One region of the Neobacillus canaveralius genome, then DNA from elsewhere that is predicted to be linked to it. Evidence: a T-box and tRNA genes for the amino acid it is inferred to sense, from the RefSeq annotation. Region 1 holds a T-box; the other holds one or more tRNA genes.
The links. A T-box is a leader RNA that pairs with one kind of tRNA and senses whether it is charged. The one in region 1 lies ahead of metG (methionine--tRNA ligase), so its partner is inferred to be a tRNA-Met.
Positions count from the first base shown of each region.

Region 1 (12,040 bases):
AGATAGAATAATGATTCAACTCCAAATTCTCCAATCGTGTAAGCCATAGCACCAAATGCTGCATATGGAGAAACCTTCATAATGATATTAACGATTCCGAAGAACACCTCAGCCGTTTTTTCAAAAAACTCAAGAACAGGTTTTCCTTTTTTACCTAAGTGGGCCAAAGAAGCTCCGAACAATATAGCTAAGAGAAGTACTGGTAATAACTCTCCATTTGCAAAAGCGCCTATAAAGCTATCAGGAATAATTGATAATACGAAATCCATAAACCCGTGACTGGTTTCGGCTGCTTTTTCTGTGTATTGGGAGATGTCGCCTTTTCCTGCTTCTGCGTCAATTCCTTTTCCGGCCTTAATAATATTAGCCACAATAATTCCGATTGCTAGAGCGATGGTGGATACGATTTCAAAATAAAGTAAAGCCTTACCGCCAATTTTACCAACTTTCTTTAAATCTCCCATACCTGCGATTCCAATGACGATGGTCAGGAAGATAATTGGAGCGATTACCATTTTCACTAGTTTAATAAAAATATCTGCAATAACCTTTAGTTGTGAGCCAATCTCAGGAAAAACAAATCCGACTGCAATACCAAGAAGAATTCCCAGAATTACCTGGGTAGTGAGACTCTTAAAATTAATTTTCATTCTCCACGCCTCCTATTTATGATTTTTGAAAACGATATCATTTTATTGAATTATCAATATATTATAATTCTGTGAACAATTAAAATAGTTTAAAATACTTTATAAATCGTTTTGTAATTAAAGTAAGCAGAAAGAGTCGTAAATAGTTTTTGATGGTAGGATAATGGAGGAGGCTGCTGCCATAGAAAAAGCTGCCTTAGGCAGCTCGTCTGAAAGATTATTGCTCCTTTTTACTTGCTGAGTCCTGAATAGAAACATTCTTCGGTCGTTCAGGATAACCTGCCTTGCCTGAATCATCCGGACCAGTTAGCTGGTTTCTTTGATTAAGGACCTTACCTGTAAATTCAATTGGATTATTTTTTGGCATTATTTACACCTCCATGAATAGTATGGTTGAAAAGTAAATGACAAATTCAACGATATTGTTTAGATTAAATCTATAGTTAAAGAGTGGGGGAGAAAAAATGACCGTACCAAAACATATCGTTTCTGCTGCAGCCATTGTTTTAAATGAAAAGAATGAGTTATTACTGATTAAAGGTCCGCGAAGAGGCTGGGAAATGCCTGGTGGTCAGGTAGAAGAAGGGGAATCCTTAACGGACGCTGTAATAAGGGAGACCAAAGAAGAATCTGGAATCGATATTGAGGTAATTAAGTTTTGTGGAATCTTTCAAAATATAGAGGTATCCATTTGTAACACATTATTTTTAGGGAAACCTGTGGGCGGGGAATTAACAACCAGTCCGGAGAGTTTAGAAGTAGGCTTCTTTCCAGTAGAGGAGGCATTGGAAATGGTCACTTGGAATAATTTTAAGCAAAGAATTGAGTATTGTTTAGATGAGAAAATGCATCCCTTTTATATTGGCTTTTGAAGATACATATAAAAAGTTAAAGCGGCACCTTCAACAGGTACCGCTTATTACCCACCGAAAAATAAATCGAGGATATTGGAAGCCTTTGATGAGTTCTTATTATAAAACTCGGAATACCCACAGTTTTTACAGAAGATAACGATAAACGTGTTGTGTTGAACATCGAATAGTTTTGATAATCCAGTCCCAGTCATGGCAACTTCTTTTTGTCCTGTTTCTCTAGACCCACATTTGATACATCCTTTTTCGCTCATTGAAATCCCCCCTGATATGAACCTTTCCCTTTATTTACGAAATGGATATCCAAAATGTTTCATAATAATCACACATTTTAGCTTGTACCATCACATGAAAAAAGGTAAAATGCAATAAAACTAGAAAAGAGGGATGAACGTGGCATTTGATGTTTCAATGTTAGGTATGGGGTATTTCAGCCTAGACGTCTGCAGCCGTTGATAAAAGTCCAAGTGAAATGGTAATCACTGACGATAAAGAGGAAACTTTCTACATAGTATCACGAGAAGTTTACGAAGATGGACCTAAGCAAGAAGGATACAAAATCATCGTTAACGAAGGAGAATAATATCTCTATTAACAAAAGAAGCGTAGATTAACACGCTTCTTTTTGTTTTGTAAAACTAATCAAACGTTTGATTAAAATTTGTAATAAAAGAATAGACCTCTAGGAAACCCTATATACAGGGAGGGGTTTTGCTATTGATTTTTTCTACAAAAGGAGATGCTCATAAGGTTTTTCTGCGTTTGAGAAGTACTGTGCAAAATGGCGCTGCCATCAAAGATTTGAAGGAATATCAAGAAATTGAAGATATCCAAACGCTTTACAAGTCGCTTGACAGCAATACCTTGCAATTAATTCATTACAGAATGATAAAAGAATATAACGGATCGGGAATGATTCCTATTTTGGTTTCCTCTGCGCCCTGGTTGTTACTTTTATTTTCAAAGCAATTATCTACCTATTTATTTCATGAGGGAAAATGGTTATGGGCTGGTTTTAGTATCCTTTACATTATTGTGCTTGCGGCCAGTGTGATTATCCACTTCCGCGAAAAAGCATGGGCCGCTTTTCATATGGAAATCATTCAGGATATATTAAAAGAAAGAAAAAATGACAAGGGGCAATCAGTTTAAGGTCCCTGTCATTTGCTTCCAGAATTAAACTTTTTTTATTTATTGAATATCTGATATAGTAGTCTTTAAGAAAGATAGGGGAGAGGAAGATTACACAATGAAATGTTTCTCAATCGATTTAGACGGTACTTTGTTAAATTCTGAACATGATATATCTGAAGCCAGCCTGCAAACTATGAATGAATTACTTGAAGAAGGTCATTCTGTTATTTTGAACACAGGACGTGCTTATGGCGATGTCATTAAAATAAAAGCGTTAGAAAATTTACAGATTCCTATTTTTTGTGTCAACGGGTCTGTTTTATTCTCGGAAGCAAGAGAGCTGTTATATGAGGCTACTATACCGCATGAAATGTATAAAGAGATTTTTTCTATATTAAAGGGATTAGGTGTTGGAATATTAGTCTATACCAATTATGGGGGATTTCCATCCACTTTACCCCCGCTTCATAAAAAAAGCAAAGAAGAACTCAATGTGCTTTTTGAAGAATTCAACTATGATGAAATTCTTGAAAAAGATCAGTTGAAAATTTATAAATTAATAGCTTTAACACACCATGATGAATTAGAAAAAGTCGAAGAGGTTAAGAAGGCTCTTGAGGGTAAGTTTGAAATTTCAATGGCTTCTTCATTCCCAAATAATGTGGAAATCACTTCAAATGAAGCACATAAAGGAAAAGCATTATTGAGATACCAAAAAATGATGAATCTAGACTTTGAAGAAATTTATGCATTTGGTGACGGTGGTAATGACCTTGCTATGTTCGAGGTAGCAACCACTTCGGTTGCAATGGCAAATGCTCCGCTTCATGTGCAGCAAAAAGCGGACATCGTTACAAAATCAAACGATGAAGATGGCTTTGCCCATGCAGTTCGTCATTTGCTTAATCTCCATACCGAAATACTAGTAAAGTAAGAAAAAGCCTAATTTCCCATAGATTAGGGAAATTAGGCTTTTTTTCGTTTTAATTTGTTACTGGCTTTTTCAAGAAGCCCATTAATAATGCAGACACAATAGCACCAATCACAACTGCTAATAAATACAGTAACCAGTTGCCGTCTACTAGAGGCATTACAAATACTCCGCCGTGTGGGGCACGAAGACCAATATTAAACATCATCGATAGACCCCCGGCAATGGCTGAACCTGCCATGACGGAAGGGATTACGCGAAGTGGATCAGCGGCCGCAAATGGAATTGCACCTTCTGTGATAAAGGATAATCCCATAATATAGTTTACTTTTCCAGCTTCTCTGTCTTGCTTGTTGAACTTATTTTTAAACAATGTAGTTGCAATCGCAATGGCTAATGGAGGAACCATACCAGCAGCCATGATGGCAGCCATTGGCGCATAAACTCCATTTGCTAACAATCCTGTACCAAACACATAAGCAGCTTTGTTAACCGGGCCGCCCATATCAAATGACATCATTAATCCTAAAATAATACCAAGTAAGACAGCGTTCCCTGTACCTAAACCTGATAACCACTCAGAAATGGCTGTATTTAATGCACCTACAGGTTTATTGACAACAAACAACATGATAAATCCGGTTAAAGCGATACCTAGTAATGGATATAAAAGAATGGTTTTAATTCCTTCTAAGGATGCAGGCATACCAGACAATACCTTTTTCAAACCAACAACTAAATAACCTGCTAAGAAACCTGCAACAAGTCCGCCTAAGAAGCCTGCGCCGCCGCTTGCAGCCATCATTCCTCCGACCATACCTGCTGCAAAACCAGGACGGTCTGCAATACTCATGGCAATAAATCCTGCTAAAATTGGAACCATTAAGGCAAACGCATTTCCTCCGCCAATGGTCATTAGTGCTTCAGCTATTGGATGATAGGTTGGATCATCTGGATTTGCTGCATTAATACCGAACATAAAGCTGATAGCGATTAAGATACCGCCGCCGACAACAAACGGAAGCATGTTGGAAACACCGTTCATTAAGTGTTTATAAATAGTCGAACCGATTCCTCTGCCTGTTTGTTCGCTTTCCTGACTGGATTTTCCACTGCCGCTATAGATAAGAGCGTCCTGCTTTAATGCTCTTTCTATTAATTCCTTTGGTTTACGAATCCCGTCAGCAACGGGTGTTTCTAATACATGCTTGCCATTGAAACGATTCATTTCCACTTTTGTGTCCGCTGCAACAATAACAGCAACAGCATTCTCAATTTCTTCTGCTGTTAAAACATTTTTTGCTCCTCCAGAACCGTTTGTTTCAACCTTAATATCAACACCCATTTCAGCTGCTTTCGCTTTTAGTGAATCGGCAGACATGTATGTGTGGGCAATACCTGTTGGACAAGCTGTTACTGCAACAATAAATTGTTTCTTACCAGCCATGGATTGTTCTTCTTCTTTTTCTTCCTGGTCATGGGAGTTAATAATTGTTAAGACCTCATCAGCACTATTAGCTTCTAAAAGCTGTCTACGTACTTCATCTTTTAAAAGAATCGTTGAAAGTCGAGAAAGTGCCTCTAAATGTGTATTATTTGCTCCTTCAGTAGCTGCAATCATAAAGAACAGGTGAGAAGGCTGACCGTCAAGAGATTCATAGTTTACACCAGCTGTTGATCTACCGAACGCAATCGCAGCATGCTTAACAGCGTTTGTTTTTGCATGGGGGATGGCAATACCTTCCCCAATCCCTGTTGTGCTTTGTTCTTCTCTTTTAATAATGGCTTTTTTATATTCTGAGCGATCGTTTAACTTACCTGCATTGTCTAAAACACTTACCAACTCTTCAATGGCATCGGTCTTTGTTGTACTAGTTATTGAAAGGTTGATTGTTTCTTTGGTTAATAGCTCTGTAATCCTCATCATCATTCTCCTCTTAGGTTTGACTTTTCTACTTGTACTTGAGGGAGCAAGCCTTCCATTTTTTCGCGTGTGCATAATCCGATTGAAAATGCAGTCGCACTGCCAGCTGCCACACTAAAACGAAAAGCTTCTTCTATTGATTTTGTTTTTTCATAGGTTGCGATAAAACCGGCTACCATCGAATCCCCTGCACCCACTGAGCTTTTTACATCGCCTTTTGGGCTAGTGGCAATGAAAGCTTGGTCCTTATTAATCAGGACAGCTCCTTTTTCGGCAAGAGACACAATTACGTTTTCGGCGCCTTGTCTTACAAGCTCTTTTGCATAAGGAATGACTTCTTCACAAGAGTTGATCACTGTATTGAATAAGTCACCCAGCTCGTGATGATTTGGTTTTATTAGGAAGGGGTTTAATGGAAGTACCTTCTTAAGTAATTCACCTTCCGCATCGACAACGAATTTCGTGCCAGTTTCATTACATAGTTTCACAAGCTCTTCATACGTACTTTCCGGCATAGTAGATGGAATGCTGCCAGCGAGAACAAGAATATCTTCGCTTGTTAGTTCTCTGATTTTTCCTTTTAAGGCTTCCAAGTTTTCTTTTGTAATGTTAGGGCCTTTTGCATTTATTTCTGTTTCTTTATCCGATTTAAGTTTTACATTTATTCGAGTATCTTCCGTGACATTCACAAAGTCTGTGTGAATTCCTTTGGATGTTAGGAATTTTTCAATGTATTCACCGGTGAAACCACCTAAGAATCCAAGAGCATGACTGTCAACGTCTAATCTTTTTAATACTTGAGATACATTAATTCCTTTTCCGCCTGGTAATTTGGTTTCATTTTTTGTTCGGTTTAACTCACCAAGCGTTACCTGGTCTACCTCTACGATATAATCAAGTGATGGGTTTAAAGTAACGGTATAAATCATGATGTAACCACCTTAATTTTAGTTTTGCTGTGATAGTGCTCCTGTATATCAGGATCTAGTTCATTTGTGATAATCGTGGCAAGATGTAAGTCAGCAATTTTTGCAAAGGCAATCTCTGAGAACTTGGATTCATCCGAAATCACAAATGCCTCACGCGATAATGACATCGCTAATTTTTTGACCATTGCCTCTTCAGGGTCGGGTGTGGTATAGCCAAATTGTGAGTGGATTCCGTTTACTCCCATAAAACACTTATCAAAACGATAATGCTCTAGACTATCTAATGCCCCGCGCCCGATTAGGGCTTTCGTTGATGGCTTAGCATAGCCGCCTATTAAAAAAGTTTTTATATTTTTGTCTAGTAGTTCATTTACGTGTGTTAATCCGTTTGTTACAACCACGATGTTCTCTGGAAGGGAAGGGATCATTTCAAATATAGTTGAACCTGCATCTAAATAAATACAGTCTCCTTCTTCCACTAAGCTTCCAGCGTAATGTGCGATTTGACGTTTTGGTTGAAGGTTTTTGGAGGATTTCTCAATCATGCTTGGTTCCTGCAGTTTTCCTTGAAGCCTTGCAGCCCCACCATGAACCCTCTTGAGAAACTTTCCTTGTTCCAACTGTATAAGATCTCTACGGATCGTTGACTCAGAGGAATTTGTTAATTCCACAAGTTCTTGAAGTTTAACAGAATTCTTTACCTTTAATGCTTCTAATATAATTTGATGGCGTTCTGGCTCTAACATTATTACCGCCTCCTAAAACGCTTTCATGATTGTTACTAACCTCATTTTACAATTGAAAACTGTAAAAATCAATCAAAAAGATTCAAAAGAATTCTTTTTCGTTCAAATAACACCAAATAAAAAAGGATGCCTCTTAGCATCCTTGTATCATATAGTATTTCCAAATTAATTTAAAATGGTTCTCTAATATTGTATCGACGTAAAATGGTCTCAATCCTCATGGCGGTACTCAAGTTTCCTAACACGCGAACTCTTCCAGTAAGCAGCGCCATCGTTCCGCTTTGTTTTCCTAATAAAAATTTTTTGAAATTATCGTACGATAACTGCATGGTGCAGGTTGGGGAGGTTTCTATTCCTTTTTTAATGGTTAGTTTTCCATCTTTAAAATAATGCTGATAGGTTCCTTTTTCTTCTCCATAAACATCATACTGTACGACAGCATCAAAACCTTTAATGGGACTGGGATTTTGATTGAAGATTTCTTCGATTCTTTCCATTAGGTCTTCTAAAGAATAATCTCTTATTGCTTTTGCCATTTAGCAATTCCCCCTAGAATTAGTAAAACCAAAGCATATTTCATAGTTTAATAATACTAATTGGGAAGTGTTAAGGTGGTGAACGTTTTACGAACTTTTTAGATTTTTTACGCTTTTAAGATTTTAGTTAAAAATATAGATATATTTGAAACCTTATTGAGTATAATACGTATATGTACAGTAGCGGAATTGAAAAAATTTTTATAGATAGGAAGAATAAAATTTGGGCACAAATATAATGGTAGTAGCAAATTATATCTATGATATTTATTATTGGTTAATTTTGATTAATATTTTTGGTTCTTGGTTCCCGCAATTTCAAACATCCAAAATAGGGTCGTTGGTTGGCAGGCTGGTTAACCCTTACTTATCAATCTTTAGGAAGTTTATCCCGCCGCTGGGTATGATTGATTTCTCTCCAATCATTGCGATATTTGCCTACAGCTTTATTGGGAGATTTGCTTTAGCGGGTCTTAGCCAATTGTTAATCATGGTCGGTGCATTTTAATAAAAAACGTACTAGAAATAGGGCTTTACTTACCTTCGTAAGTAAGGCCCTATTTCTGTCTTTTGGGTATCACTCAAATGGTAAAATAAGTTAAACTTAAAATAGTAAGATGCAAAGGGGAGATTATGATGAAGTCAGCTTTAATACTTGGGGGAACGCAATTTGTTGGCAAGAGGCTGGTACAATTATTAATCGATGAAGGGGTAGAGGTTACAGTCGCAACAAGGGGTTTCGCGTCCGACGCCTTTGGAGATCAAGTTTCTCGATTGATTATAAACCGTGAAGATGCACAGTCTTTAGAAAAAGCTTTTAAGGATAGGGCCTGGGATGTGGTTTTTGATCAATCCTGCTATTCCTCACAAGAAGCTCTTGATACGCTGAATGAACTAAAAGGAAAAGTTCAAAAGTATATCTTTACATCGAGTCAGGCAGTTTATGATTTTGGAACCAATCATGTGGAGGAAAGTTTCAATCCGTTCGTTTACAAGCCTGTTTTAAAATCCAGAAGAGATTACATAGGGTATGTTGGATATCAGGAAGCAAAACGAGCAGCCGAAGCGATCCTTTTTCAGAATGCTGACTTCCCGGTGGTTGCGGTACGTTTTCCGATTATTATTGGAAAGGACGATTATACGAATCGTTTACAATTCCATGTAGAGCATGTGAAAGAAGGAAAGCCGATGTTCATTGAACATCCTGAGTTTAGATATAGTTTTATTGACTCAGGCGAAGCAGCTTCATTTTTATTTAGCATTGCAAAGTCCGATTATCAAGGTCCCGTTAATCCAGGCTCTCCGGAAGATATCAGTTTAATTGAATTAATGGAGCTTATTGAAAATCTAATTGGCACGAAAGCCATAATAAGTGATGATGGTAATCCATCTCCTTATAATCTTCCTGGGGCGTGGTCAGTCAATACAAGTCTTGTAAAATCAATGGGGTACCGTTTCGTATCATTAGATAGTCTTTTAAAATCTTTAGTTCGTCACTATTCATAAAGGGGGAATACCATGAGTATTCAGAAAGCTACATTAAATGAACTTAATTTTTTAACAGAGTTATTTGATTCCTATCGGGTGTTTTATAAACAGGAATCTGATATCGAAGGGGCAAGAGCCTTTTTAAAAGAAAGATTAGTTAATGAGGATTCGGTCGTTTTCATTGCTTATGATGAGAGTAATCCGGTTGGCTTTGTTCAGTTATATCCGGCTTTTTCTTCTGTCAGTATGAAACGGTCTTGGATTCTTAACGATTTATATGTAAATGCATCTGCTCGTAAAAAGGGTTTTGGGGAGAAGTTAATAAAAAAGGCGATTGAATTTGCAGAGGAAACAGGTGCAAAAGGATTATCATTAGAGACAGGTCATGATAATGTCACTGCACAGAGCCTTTATGAAAAAATAGGGTTTAAGAAAGAGTCTAACTACTTTTACTATTTTTCATTGTAAAAGATATGGTTGTAAATTTCAGGAATTAACACAAACTACTCCTAGAGGGAATATATCCATCAAAAAGGAGGTAGTTATAATGAATAATAATGATCAAGATACAACGATTATATCTAACGATGCGCTGCGCGGAAAACCTTATCTGGATATTGACCGCGTCATTATAGAAGGTAACCCAAATAGCACTACTCATAATAAAAAGGAAAAGTGAGCATCTTTTATTTTTAATGTAATTTAAATTGACTTTTTCGAATTTATTGAATAATATATGGTTAAATTTATTTAATAAAGGCAAAGAAGAGAAAAAGTAGAATGACATGGTTTTTTCACAGAGAGCTTCGGTAGCTGAAAAGAAGCAAAAACACTCATTTGAACAATGGTCTCTGAGCTTCGTACTGAACATACTTTATTGTATTAGTAGGCTGCGACGAGTTTTGACACTCGTTATCTATGTCACAGTATAAGAGTAGATTTTTGTTACTCCGTACTTGCTAAGGCAAATGGTGTGAGCTATTTGCGAAATAAGGTGGTAACACGTGGATATCAAACCTCGTCCTTAACTTTTACAGTTAATGGCGGGGTTTTTTTATTTTTTCAAGGCTGTGTTAACTTGGCTGTTGATTTGCGCTCCTGGCGCTACGCTTTCCGCGGGCTCGCCCTGAGCCTCCTTACAGCTTCGCGCCTGCGGGGTCTCACTCAGCTCGTTCATCCCGCAGGAGTCGAGCGCCTTCCGCTCCAATCAACAGGTTCTAAAATCACTAGTCTTCTTTAACACAGCCATTATTAACTAGGAGGTTTTACGATATGAGTATTTTTATTGGAGGAGCATGGGCTTATGCGAACGGTTCTTTGCATCTTGGTCATATTTCAAGTTTGCTGCCAGGGGATATTTTAGCGAGATACTACCGTTTGAAAGGGGAACAAGTACTGTATGTTTCAGGAAGCGATAGTAATGGAACACCCATTACCATCCGCGCGAGACAAGAGGGAGTTGCACCTCGTGTAATTACAGATCGTTATCACCAGGAATTCCTCGATTGTTTTACAAAATTAGGATTTTCATATGATTGCTATACTCGAACGGACACTGAACATCACCACAAATTGGTTCAGGAGATTTTTTTAGATCTGCTTGAAAAAGGTCATATTTATAAAAAGGAAATTGAACAAACCTATTGTGAGGAATGCGCCCAATTCTTGCCGGAACGATATGTAGAAGGAATTTGTCCTGTTTGCAAAGAACCATCACGCGGGGATCAATGTGATCATTGCTCGACTATCTTAGAGCCCCTTGAGTTGCTGAATAGCAGATGCAAAATATGCGGACATCCCCCTACAACAAGATTCACGGAGCATTTCTATTTTGCCTTAAGCTCATTTCAGGCTCAATTAGAAAACTATGTACAAAAGGCGGAAAATAATAGGATTTGGCGGGAGAATGCTGTTTCTCTTACGAAGAGATATTTAAAGGAAGGTTTACAGGACCGAGCCGTTTCGCGGGATTTACCTATTGGAGTAAGTGTGCCTGTTGCTGGATATGAAGACAAGAAAATTTATGTTTGGATAGAAGCTGTTTCGGGATACTATACAGCCAGCAAGCTTTGGGCAAAGGAATCTGGCAAAGATGATTCAGCGTTTTGGAAATCATCTACTAATTCCTATTACGTTCATGGGAAGGATAATATTCCATTTCACTCTCTTATTTGGCCGGGGATATTAGCTGGACTCGAAAAGGAACCATTACCTACACATATTGTTTCCAATGAGTATTTGACTCTGGAAAAAAAGAAATTGTCGACCAGCAGGAATTGGGCTGTATGGGTTCCTGATATTTTAGATAGATACGATCCTGATTCTATCCGGTATTTCTTAACGATAAACGCACCAGAGAGCAGGGATGCAGATTTTTCGTGGAAGGAATTTATTTATAGTCATAACAGTGAATTATTAGGGGCATATGGGAATTTTGTAAATCGGACGTTGAAATTTATTACAAAGTCATTTGATGGTGTGGTTCCCGATAAGGTCATAACTTTAACTATTCAGGAGAAAGTCAATCATTTGTATGAAGAAACAGGACAATTAATTGAAGAAGCCTCTTTTAAACAAGGGTTAGAGAAAGTCTTCGAGCTAGTTCGGTTTTCTAATAAATACTTTGATGAACAACAACCGTGGAAGCAGGTTCATGAGAATGAGGAATCTTGCAAACAAACGCTGACAAATTGTGTTTATCTCATTGCTAATATAGCGCATATTTTAACACCATTTCTTCCCTTTTCGAGCGAAAAAGTTAAGGATATGCTCAATATTTCAATAACGAACTGGAAGCCTTTTTTTGTTAAACCAACCGTTATCACAAATG
Region 1 covers NZ_JBDFLL010000001.1:5,378,353-5,390,392, reverse strand. The annotation lists gene ABC255_RS26440 (dicarboxylate/amino acid:cation symporter) at 1-650, opposite strand, end outside; gene ABC255_RS26435 (hypothetical protein) at 868-1,017, opposite strand; gene ABC255_RS26430 (NUDIX hydrolase) at 1,115-1,522, shown strand; gene ABC255_RS26425 (zinc ribbon domain-containing protein) at 1,570-1,776, opposite strand; gene ABC255_RS26420 (hypothetical protein) at 2,240-2,674, shown strand; gene ABC255_RS26415 (HAD family hydrolase) at 2,772-3,590, shown strand; gene ABC255_RS26410 (PTS fructose transporter subunit IIABC) at 3,640-5,511, opposite strand; gene pfkB (1-phosphofructokinase) at 5,514-6,440, opposite strand; gene ABC255_RS26400 (DeoR/GlpR family DNA-binding transcription regulator) at 6,437-7,186, opposite strand; gene ABC255_RS26395 (SCP2 sterol-binding domain-containing protein) at 7,357-7,722, opposite strand; gene ABC255_RS26390 (YggT family protein) at 7,946-8,230, shown strand; gene ABC255_RS26385 (NAD-dependent epimerase/dehydratase family protein) at 8,359-9,228, shown strand; gene ABC255_RS26380 (GNAT family N-acetyltransferase) at 9,241-9,678, shown strand; gene ABC255_RS26375 (hypothetical protein) at 9,758-9,889, shown strand; T-box leader at 9,964-10,239, shown strand; gene metG (methionine--tRNA ligase) at 10,483-12,040, shown strand, end outside.

Region 2 (12,040 bases), 5.4 Mb from region 1:
TCGTAACCTTATGGACCATGTCCGCCTCATTTAGGATTAATCCAATTACTGTATGTCCGCCTTCATGGAAAGCAACAATATTACGTTCTTTTGCAGAGATCACGCGAGTCTTTTTCGCAGGTCCTGCAATAACCCTGTCTGTTGCTTCATCGATATCCTCCATGTCGACTTTCTTCTTATTCTGACGAGCAGCAACTAAGGCTGCTTCATTTAATAAGTTTTCTAAGTCTGCACCAGAAAAACCTGGTGTACGCATCGCGATATTTTTTAAGTTAACAGATTCATCTAATGGCTTGTTCTTTGCATGTACTTTTAGAACTGCTTCACGACCATTAACATCTGGACGGTCAACAGTAATTTGTCGGTCAAATCGACCTGGACGTAATAATGCAGGGTCTAGAATGTCTGGACGGTTTGTAGCGGCAATAATGATAATTCCTTCATTTGCTCCGAACCCATCCATTTCAACTAATAACTGGTTTAAGGTTTGTTCACGCTCATCATGTCCTCCACCTAAACCTGCACCACGTTGACGTCCAACGGCGTCAATTTCATCAATAAAAATAATACAAGGAGCATTTTTCTTTGCATTTTCAAACAAATCACGTACACGGGATGCACCGACCCCAACAAACATTTCAACGAAGTCAGATCCACTGATTGAGAAGAAAGGAACGCCAGCTTCACCTGCTACTGCGCGCGCTAATAAGGTTTTACCTGTTCCTGGAGGCCCTACAAGCAGGACTCCTTTTGGAATACGTGCACCAAGTTCAGCAAACTTCCTCGGATCTTTTAGGAATTCTACCACTTCGACTAATTCTTGTTTCTCTTCATCTGCACCTGCAACATCCTTAAATCGTGCTTTCTTCTTGTCGTCATTGTAAAGCTTTGCTTTACTCTTACCGAAGTTCATTACACGGCTGCCGCCGCCTTGAGCCTGGTTTAATAAGAAGAAGAATAGGATAAAGATAATCACAAATGGAATAATGGAAGTAAAGAATGTCACCCAGCCGCTTGTTTCCTTAGCTGGCATTACTTCTACCTTTGAGCCAGCCGCATCAATACGCTCTAGAATTTTCTCACTATTTGGTACATACGTTAAGAAGTTCTTACCGTCTTTTACCTCTTTTTCAAACTGCCCCCGAACTTCAAATACACCACGTTCAGGCTGCATAGAAAATGAATCCACTTCATTGTTTTCTAAGCTGTCAACAAACTCATTGTAGGAAATATTATCCGTAGGTTCGTTACTGCCATTAAAGAAACTTACCACACCAATAATGACTAAAAATATCAATAAATAAAAGATGGTATTACGGAAAATCCGATTCATCTCTTACCTCCTCCCGCGATAAAAACTTTTTTAGATAGTATCATAGAAAATCATTCCAATTCTTAATTACTGTTTTTAACTGGGTACCACAATGTTGACAAATAACGCTCGCAATAGCCTTTTTAGTTTTCACTTAAAGATTATCGCTATATACTTCTGGTTTTAAAACACCAATATATGGAAGGTTTCGGTATTTTTCGATATAATCTAATCCGTACCCCACCACAAATTCATCTGGGACAATAAAACCAACATAATCTGCTTTTATTGCGCTCTTCCTTCCTGTTGGTTTGTCAAGTAAGGTTACAATCTTAATGGATTTTGCTTTTCGGTAACGGAATAAATCAACAAGATAGCTTAGAGTTAAACCACTATCGATTATATCCTCAATGATTAAGATGTCTCTTCCTTCAACTGAAGTATCTAAATCCTTTAGGATTTTCACTTCTCCTGAAGAAACCATCGCAGTACCATAACTTGAGACATCCATAAAATCCATTTCCAAATAGCAATCCACACGTTTAAGTAAATCAGCCATAAATGGCATTGCACCTTTTAAAACACCAATTGCGAGAGGGAAGCGATCTTGATACTCTTCTGATAATTGAGCCCCTAACTCCTTGATTTTCTCCTGAATCTCTTCTTCAGAAAATAAAACCTCTTTAATATCCTGTTTCATAATAATTGTGCCTCCTAGAAGATCATTACTTATGATATGTGAGTAGTATATGCTGACTTGTTGAGTGATCAATGCCTTCAAAGGCTGATTTCTTAATTCCAGGAAGCCAAAGAATACAACCATCTTTGTCAGTAATTACAGGCCAAGCATCGCGGTCCTGGATAGGAATCTTACTATCGATAAAAATATCTTTTAGCTTTTTTGTTCCTGACATTCCTTTCAGGTTCATGCGATCACCTATTTTTCTCGTTCGAATCTGAATGGGCAGTTTAATCTTGTCAGCTGGAAATAATGCATAAAATCCATTTGTTTCAATGTTTTCCTTATCATCAATGACATCCATTTTTATACTTGCCCCATTAGGTAATTCAATCTCGCCAGGTTCTACCATTTCGAGTAAATACGTGTGAGATTCGCTAACTTCAAATTGGAAAGATAGTAGTGAATACGACCGAATAACCTTTAAACCGTTAGGAAAATCAAGTGTTCCAGATGGATGATGATGTCGAATTAAAGATAGAACATGATCAATATGTAAAGCGGAAAGTGACACTGGTATTACTTTGTATAGATAGTTTAATATTAGTTGAATACCTCTTCTTTGTAAAGAATTTGGCATTTCCGAAAAAGGAATTATGTCAATGGTAATTTTATTCTTTTCTCTCTTTTTCATTACTTTATTCATTCTTTGGACAGTTAATTCCTGAAGAAGTATTTCATCATTTTGCAATTCTTCACTAAACCGTTGAAAATGTTCATGAACATGGAGATTTTCCGTTTTTAAAAAAGGAAGAACTTCGTTGCGAAAACGATTCCTGCTATAAATACTTTTTTTATTACTAGGGTCAATTCTAGGCACCAAATTTTGCTTCTGACAATATTCTGCAAGCTCTGCCTTCGTTAAAGATAAGAAGGGACGAAAAATGTATCCATTACCGAATGGTCTCATAAACGGGATACCAGCTCTCGCAGCACCGGAACTCCCCCTTGTCAGACGCATTAATATGGTCTCAACCTGGTCATCTCCATGGTGACCAAGAGCTAGAAAGTTGTAACCATATTTATTCATTGTTTTTTCAAAAAACTCATATCTGGCATGTCTCGATGCCACTTGCGAGTTTTTCTTAGTTTTCTTAATAATCTCAGGAACATTTATTCGTGCCATTTCAAAAGGAATGCCCCTTTGTTCACAATAGTCTTTCACGAATAAACCATCTTCCAGTGACTCTTGACCACGAAACATATGATCAACGTGTGCTACAACAATGGATAGATTTTTCTTTTCCTGCTGCGCCCATAAATAGTGAAGCAATGCGAGTGAATCTGGTCCGCCCGATACACCAACCACCATTTTTTTATTTTCAATTTCAAATGAGAGGCGATTAAGCAGTGCTGCTACCTTTGCTTCTAACATTCTGCATTCTTCCTTTACGAAAACAACCTTAATCATTTATTTGAATATCCCTAGCTTACCACTTTTATGACAAAAGTATCAAAAACAAAGACCTAATTGATTAGGTCTTTTTTTCCTTCCCTTTTATACGTTGTGAATAACGATTAGTTTCAAAAATTAAAGAAGTTTTTGAAAAATATACAAAAAGTATAAAAGTGCAATAGACATCGTGATGATGAATGTTTCCGCCCAGCGGCCTTTTTTCTTTTTCTTTATATAATTCTGCCGGGTTTTTGGCTGACTTCCTGTATAATTTATCTTTTGTGATTGACTGGTGCCTTTGGGATTAGCTGCGGTTGGTGTTGATTTAGGGACTGTTCCGGGATTTTGCCTGCTCATTGCCAACGACATTAGTTCAGTTCTCATTTGAAGTGCGTTTGTGTACTGTCCTTGGAGTGCTCTTACGATGACCCTTTCGAATGGATGTAACTCCTTTTGTGTTCTAATTGCTTCTCTAAGCTGCGGAAGACCACCTGTTGTTTTGTTAAAGCGTTTTGGATAAGCCGTATTAATCATAATCATCGCAACAGCAAATAAATCATAAGCAGGGTCTGCCTTTCTCGTTCCCAACCCCCAATATCCCCGATCATAGTACTCGGTGAATTCTTTAATTGCTCTCCCTTTAATCGTTGTGCCGCCAACATCAATGCACCTGATTTTTGGGGATGGACCTGTAACGATTAAGTTTTCTGGCTTTAAATCGCCAAATACCCAGCCATTCTCATGCAACGTATTCAAGTCATTTAATAATTGAAGAAAAAGGACAGTGGTCCACGATTTCCCCTTATTTTGAATAAAAGTCAGCAAATCTGGTCCTTGAATATACTCCATTGTGTAAAATGAAATCTGTCCGCGATTACTATTCCAATCATCGACATCAAGTAAAGAAGGCCCGAGGGTAGACCCTTGGACCTTTGCAAACGATCTTAATACATTAACCTCTGAGGTAATGGACATCCCGTTATCGCTCATCTTTAAGGCTACTTGCGAGCCTTTAAACTTTGCAAGGTAGACAATGCCGTTTGCTCCATATCCTAGTTCCTTTAAAACTGTATATTTATTCGAATGCCATTTCCCTGTTATTACAGTGCCTGGAGTTACTTTACATCGACTCTTCAAGGAATGATTCATCATCACCGGTCATGAGACTCCTTAATGAACGTTTTGAATGAAATGAAGATAAAGCTGTACGGATTGCGGGTCCAGTTGGAGTAATTCCTCCTGTTGTAAGCTGAGAGAAGATACTTGTCAAAGATTGTAGCTTTGGCGTCCAATCTAGGATTTTTTCGACATCATTCTTTTTCCCGGGAAATACAAACACCGCAAACTGATTATCACCTGTACGTGCATTTAAGCTAAGGGAAAGGTCAAGCAGGGCTTCTTTAACGGTTGGAAGCTTGTGTTTCATACTTGCGCTTGTATCGACAAGAATCAACACCTCTAATTCGACAGTTTCTCCAAGTTCATCGACTACTTCCATTACTTCCCCTCTTTTCTCAGGAGGAAGGTCTTCTATTGTCTGTGAACGACCAAGAATTTGCTGAAGCTCCCGGTTTACGACACCTTGGATTGTCTGTGTCATTGCTTTCCTCGTAACCATCTGAACAGTTTGGGATAGCGCTTGAGCATAAACAACCTGGCTGACTCCGCCTCCGGACATCGCTATTCCCTCTATTTCCGTCATTCCCTTTTCATCAATTACATCTTGCTCCATTACACCGATAACATTTACAGATATCCCTTGTTCTTTTGCAAGTGCAGCCATAGCAATGGGATCTTCCCCTTGATTTGAACAGCCGTCCGTTATTAATAAAATCTGACGAATTTTCCCTGTATACATACTCATTCTCCCTCCACTTTTCGAGTTACTCCCATTTTCGACACTGTGGAGGGGATTTATACATATTTAAAGGATAAACCGGATAAAATAGTTGATTACGCTTGTTTCTTCATCTTTGTAACAGGGATACTGGCCCATTTAGGTGTATTGTGCTTTATTTTTGCCACTGCAATGGTCATATCATCACCAATCAAATTATCCCGTGAACGAATCACCTCTTCTAATATTAAATCAGAAATTTCCTGAGGATCCTCCGTTTGTAGTTCCTGTATTTTTCGTTTCATCCACAAATCATAATTTTCTACATGCTTAGGACCCTCAAATATTCCATCACTCATCATTATGAGTAAATCTCCGGCTTTTAACTGGTCACTCACTACATCCACTTCAAATTCCTCTAAAATTCCTATTGGCAAATTACTAGCTTGGATTTTAATTACTTTATTTCCCCTTTTTATAAAACTTGGGGTAGAACCTATCTTTAGGAATTTCGCTGAAGCATTTTGAAGATCAATCATGGCTAAGTCTAATGTCGCAAAAATTTCATCTGTCGTCCGAAGCGACAGAATGGAATTGACTGACTTTATCGCCACTTTTTCATCGATACCTGATTGCAATATTTTTTGTAAAAGCTGCAGTGTCTCTTTACTCTCATAATGAGCTCTTTCCCCGTTCCCCATTCCATCGCTAATAGCAATAGCAAACTTTCCTGATCCCAGTTCCATGGTTGAATAGCTGTCACCCGAAACAAAACCGCCATCCATTGCCGCATGAGCCATTCCTGTTTCAACGGTATAGGCCTTTGATGATTGGAATACTACATGACAGAAACCGTTAGGATATGCAGCACATTCTTCTGAGGTAACGATAATTTGCTCTCCGAGAATATCCGATAACATGGGTGCAATTAACTTTTCACATTCCCCATGGCCATTACAAAATGGAACGGACATTTCGATATCCACATTTCCTGATTCAAGACTATAAATCTCAACATGCTCCACCTGAACGCCAAATGCTTGAATGGACTCCAAAATTTGTTCTTCCTGCTTATGATGATTCTCTCTTTCGCGCTGAATCTCTTTAGCAAAGTTATCCATCACCTCGGAAACACCGAGTAGTTGATCTGCTACTAGTCTCCTGCTTTCTTGGACCTGTTTCTTTAATTTTTGGTTTGCTTGGTAAAAGGTCAGCTCCTGCCCGACCGCCTCATATACTCTTTTTGAACGAGTACAGTGCTTATCCCATTCACGAGATAATTTCGGCGAAACTACTCCATCATTTTGATCCATTTCATGAATAATTTCTTCTAGATATCCATAGGTTGTATTAAAATTCTTCGCCCAACACTGCTCCTTTTTAAAGCAAGTATTACAGGTTTTTTCGGTTACATGGCTCATAAAATAATCCATTTCACGTTCATCTTCTTTATCATTAGGCTTTGTTTCCATTTGCGAAAAACTATTTGAAAGCGCATGGAAGACACTTGAAAATTGGGCCACTCTTTGTGCTGTCACATCACGCATTTTTCTCATGTATTTTTGTTGTTCCGATGTATATTCTGGTGTACCAGGAATATATTTGGCCAATTTAGAAGTAAATAGTTGTGGTGTTAATAGGAAAAGTACAATGGCTGCGGCGGACTCCAATAGTGTAGTAGCTAAAGAGCCGGAACCGCCCTCCTGCCCATACATTCCAATTAAAAGTGTTGCAATAAACAAACCAATTGCTACTCCTATTTTCTTTCCTTCTTTTAATAAACCACCTAGTACACCTGAAAAAGCAAGCAGACTCATATGATAGAAGCTTGAAACACTCGCAAGACTAAAAATTAAACCCGTTACGACACCAACTGTCGAACCAACTGTTGCTCCCGCAATAAACGAAAATACTAAAACAAGATAGCGAGACATAATATGCTCAAGTGATAAATCGTAAATTTTCCAGCCAATCGTTCCGGTCATGATTGAAGCAAGCATAATAATTAAGCAAACAATTTCCTCCGTTTTTAACAATTGTCTGCGCTTGTTCAAGATTAATAAGGGGATACTCTGTAAGAAGATAAGCGTTAGAATAAAAGATAAACTCGCCTGAACACCAACCATCATCGCGTCATAAAGTGTCAGCTGCCTAGAAATAATAAAGGCCTCGGCCAATTTCCCTGCCCCTAGAATGATTGCAACAAAAAGCGGAATCATTCTCATTTCATTCTTAATCCATCTCTCACTAATCCGATATATAACTAGAAAAAGAATGGATACCAAAAAGGTAAATGCTGCATTCTTCAAGGAGACAGTCGCTGCGCCCGCAACCAATCCTACTAATGCTAGCGGAGATCGATCTCTTTTTATTAAAAAGACGGCTGCGAAAAAAGGCAGACTAAAGGGAGCAAGCGTGGATAATATCAAAGCTCTTCCTAATAAGAAACCTACAATAAGTAATAGGTAACCCTTTATAAGAAAGAAGGACTCAACTTTTAATTGGAATTTTTTCATAACGCTGTCCCAAGACCATTTAGAGGATCGAAAGTTAACCTCTCCGACCGGTTCTAGTAAACTCCGTTCTAGCTTTTCCATAAGTCACACTCCTCTATTAATTCTTGTTAAAGACTATTATAAAATTAATAGATTTAAAATTTTGTCAAATCAGTGAACGTATGTAAAGTTTCGTTCGACGGTTTCCACTATATTTATTCAAATAATGTTGACAAATCGAAAGGATGTCGGAATAAGGAATGAAGATTAATAAAACAAAAAAACTAATTGACACCTATCGTTATCACCTGTATTATAGTCTTTGTGTCTTGAATACTTGGCGGTGTAGCTCAGCTGGCTAGAGCGTACGGTTCATACCCGTAAGGTCGGGGGTTCGATCCCCTCCGCCGCTATACAGAAAAGCTGCAGCCCCTAGGCGCTGCAGCTAGACAAACGAAACAGCACTGTTATTGTAGCAGTGCTGTTTCGTTTTTTTATTAGAAAACAAACAAAAAAGACAAGTCGCTAGACCTGTCTTGAATAGGCAATATATGTTTTATAAATAAGCAACAAGTTAACCCCTTCTAGCTCCTCTTCCACCACGCTTAGATTCCGTATGACGTTTTAAAGAAGTTAAACGATCCTCACTATCTTTTAAAAACTTCGCCATTTTTGACTCAAAATTTTCTACTTTAGGAGCATTACGATCATTTGACCTGTTCTGACGAGGACGTTGTGAATGTGAGTTTGAGTGTGAGTGTGAACGGGATCTAGCTTGAGCCTCTGGTTTATCAATTGCCTTTTTTATAGAAAGTCCAATTTTTCCATCTTTCTCGACATTGATGACTTTAACTTCTACTTGGTCACCAACTTTAAGATGATCATTGATATCTTTCACATAATTGTCAGCAACCTCACTGATGTGTACGAGTCCAGTTGAGCCATCAGGCAGCTCCACAAAAGCTCCGAATTTCGTAATCCCTGTTACCTTTCCTTGTAACTTGCTGCCTACTTCGATTGACATAAAAAGAATTTTCCTCCTTAAGAAATAAAAAAATGATACATACTTTATATTATACAAAATGGGAAAAATAAGTGTCAATAAGACTAGTTAGCGTTGTTTTTATCTTTATTTTCTTCTGGAATATTAAAGATAATTTCACCAGTTTCCGAGAAAAAGTATTCTTTTCTAGCAAGCTTAGCAAGGTAATCATCATCATTTAATTTTACAATATCTTCTTTTAGCAATTGTTGTTGTTTTTTTAATTGTGTCAGCTCTTGTTCCAGCTGTCTCTTTTGTGCCACTTTTTTATCTAAAGTTGAGGATTGGGAAATAAAGCTAGTAATCATTAAATATGACATGACTGTAGCAAATACTAAAAACAAGAAAAGTCTTCTATATAATAATTTCCTTTTCCTGGCTGAAGCAATTTCTGCTACTTCTTGCTGGTGGACATACGTTGATTGGATTTTGGCTATATTCTTTTCTTTTACTGAACTCAATTCCCATCCCTCCTTACTCTTTTGGTCTTTTCCACTTTTTAATCCACTTACCTAAATAGTTCTTGATTTCCATAAAAATTCCTGCCGTTTTATTATATAACTTCTCGACGGATTTTTTAATACTTTTCGGCAAAAGTTTCCAAAGTATTAGTATAATCTTGACGATTGGCACCCATAGTACCTTAAGAATAAACAATAAAATCTTTAAAATAAATTTGACAAGGGAAAGAGTCCCCCTGCCAAGTAGAATAATAATTGAAATTAGCAACTGCAGGATGCCTACGACAGGTTTATAGATAAGGAGTTGGAAAGCCCTTCTGAAAAATTGATAAAGGGCTATTACACTTCTTATCATGGCTTCAAGTAATCTTAAATAAATACCTTTAAATAAACTTTGATAGGCTGCAAAGCCACAAAGTAGTGCCACAAAAATGTAGAAACGTAACTCCCCATTGTTAACAAGGAAAAGAATGTAAAAGATAATTAGTGCCTGAATGACCCAAAACAACAAGTCATTAATAAAAACAATCCATGACCTTCTGTTAGGTCGGTCTAAGAAACGCTGATAGGTATCCAACATAACCCCAAACAGCGAACCCATTCCAATCATCGAAAGCATGGTAAGAAATTGAGTGGAGAGTGTCATCGGAATAACTTACTAAAGAATCCTTTAGCTTTCTCCCCATGCTGTTCATCTAAGTAAACTAAATCAAATATCTTTCCCTTTATGGAGACAATCCCCTTTTCTACATCGAGGTTTTTCATTTGCAAGTTTTGCCCTTTAATCGCTAAGAATCCCATCGAAGTTTCTAATAAGAACTCCTCATTATCAAAGCTTTCCACTTGTTTAACACCGGTTATATCGAGAAGCTTTCTTCCCCTCATGATGACATCATGCTCTGGAACAGTACTTTTGACAGGATTTGTTTCATAATATTGGCTCATCATTCATCCCTCACAATCATTTGTACAACCATTTATTACATTTTTATGTAAGGGATAAATGAATTAGAACAAGCCTTTTCGCGGGACGGTTTAGAACTGTGATTCTCCAATTCTTTCATCTTTAATAATCGTATACATTTCAGCGGCTGCTTCTTTTCGAGTCGTATCTTGAATTTGATCAATTCTTGCCGTAACCAGTCTTTGTCCAAGACGTATTGTGAGTTCGTCACCGACTTTTACGGTTGAACTTGCTTTCGCCTCTTTTCCGTTTATGAGAATTCTGCCTTGATCGGATACCTCTTTTGCCAGTGTCCTTCTTTTTATTAGTCTTGATACCTTTAGATATTTATCTAATCTCATTTCATAATCCCCCGTTTCTATAGTCCTTTAGACTTTGCTTCATCCCAGAATTGATCAAGTTCCTCGAGTGAATGCTCTTCAATTGACTTTCCGCTACTCTTTACCCGTTCTTCTATAAATTGAAACCTTCGAATAAACTTTTGATTGGTTTCAAATAATGCCTCTTCAGGATGTATATCTAAAAACCTTGCAACATTCACAAAAGCAAATAGGATATCACCAAATTCTTTTTTTGCTTCAACAAAACTCTCCTGGTTTATCTCATTCTCAAATTCCTCAAGCTCTTCTTTCACTTTCTCCAGAGCTGGTGTTATTTCCTGCCAATCAAAGCCAACTTTTGCTGCCTTCTTCTGAATTTCGTAAGCTCTTAATAAATTGGGCAGAGATTTGGATATACCCTCAAGCAGAGAGGATTCTATTTCGCCCTTTTCCTGCTTCTTTATTTCCTGCCAGTTACGAAGAACCTCTTTAGAATCCTCTGCCTTCTTATCTCCAAAAACATGTGGATGCCTGCGAATCATTTTCGCAGACAGTACCTCAATGACATCTTCAATCGTAAAATAGCCTTCATCCTCACCGATTTGGGCGTGAAGCATAACTTGCAGCAAGACATCACCGAGTTCTTCTATTAAATGGTCAATATCACCACTATCAATAGCTTCGATTACTTCATAGGTCTCTTCAATTAAGTATTTTTTTAGTGACTCGTGTGTTTGTTCCTTATCCCACGGACAGCCATTCGGACCTCTTAATACAGCAATAATCTCCCGCAGCTTGGAGAAATTTTTCAGCATTATTTGTTCATCCTGTACAGGAGGTACATAAACAGATGTGAGGTTATCAATCGTTACTTTACGGTCTAACTCATACAAAGGAACCCGTTCGATGTTTTCATCTCTGCTTCCTGCGGCACGAACAATCACAACCTGATAATCATCAGGAAGTCTTTCCATAAGAGTTAGTTTAATATTTGATGCGACAAACTGGTCATAAACCTGACTTATAAAAATATGCTGATCGATTTGCAGCTGACTGGATTTGAGAAGGGTTCCATCTAAAAGCTGGAAACCATCTACAGGATCTATTTTTAGTGATTGAAAAATGGCGTCAATAAAGCTTTGACCCCCGCCAATGATGATGTCTACATCCTCTTTTGGACCATATTCCAGAAGCAATTGAACTGTTCTTTCGGCAACTAGAGGATGACCTGGAACTGCATAAATCACCTGTTCTGCTTTTGCTTTTTCCAATAGGTTTTGGACAATTTCTTGATATACCTCTTCAAACTGGTCATGCTTTTCATAAATGGAATCAAATGATGTAAAGCCCATCTCTTCTTGAACTAGTTCTGCAATAACGGGATGTTCCTTTGTTCTTAAGTAAACATGATCAGCATTCATTAACTTCTTATAAACGCCAAAGGGGAGCTGTTCAAGATCTCCCGCTCCTAAAC
Region 2 covers NZ_JBDFLL010000001.1:9,353-21,392, forward strand. The annotation lists gene ftsH (ATP-dependent zinc metalloprotease FtsH) at 1-1,333, opposite strand, end outside; gene hpt (hypoxanthine phosphoribosyltransferase) at 1,467-2,012, opposite strand; gene tilS (tRNA lysidine(34) synthetase TilS) at 2,038-3,426, opposite strand; gene ABC255_RS00070 (protein kinase domain-containing protein) at 3,583-4,599, opposite strand; gene ABC255_RS00075 (vWA domain-containing protein) at 4,568-5,311, opposite strand; gene spoIIE (stage II sporulation protein E) at 5,401-7,881, opposite strand; tRNA gene ABC255_RS00085 (tRNA-Met) at 8,119-8,192, shown strand; gene ABC255_RS00090 (S1 domain-containing RNA-binding protein) at 8,354-8,803, opposite strand; gene ABC255_RS00095 (FtsB family cell division protein) at 8,887-9,282, opposite strand; gene yabQ (spore cortex biosynthesis protein YabQ) at 9,296-9,928, opposite strand; gene yabP (sporulation protein YabP) at 9,925-10,227, opposite strand; gene ABC255_RS00110 (RNA-binding S4 domain-containing protein) at 10,318-10,587, opposite strand; gene yabN (bifunctional methyltransferase/pyrophosphohydrolase YabN) at 10,605-12,040, opposite strand, start outside.
Region 2: it encodes a tRNA-Met, which carries the amino acid that the T-box ahead of metG (methionine--tRNA ligase) is inferred to sense. The anticodon was not compared.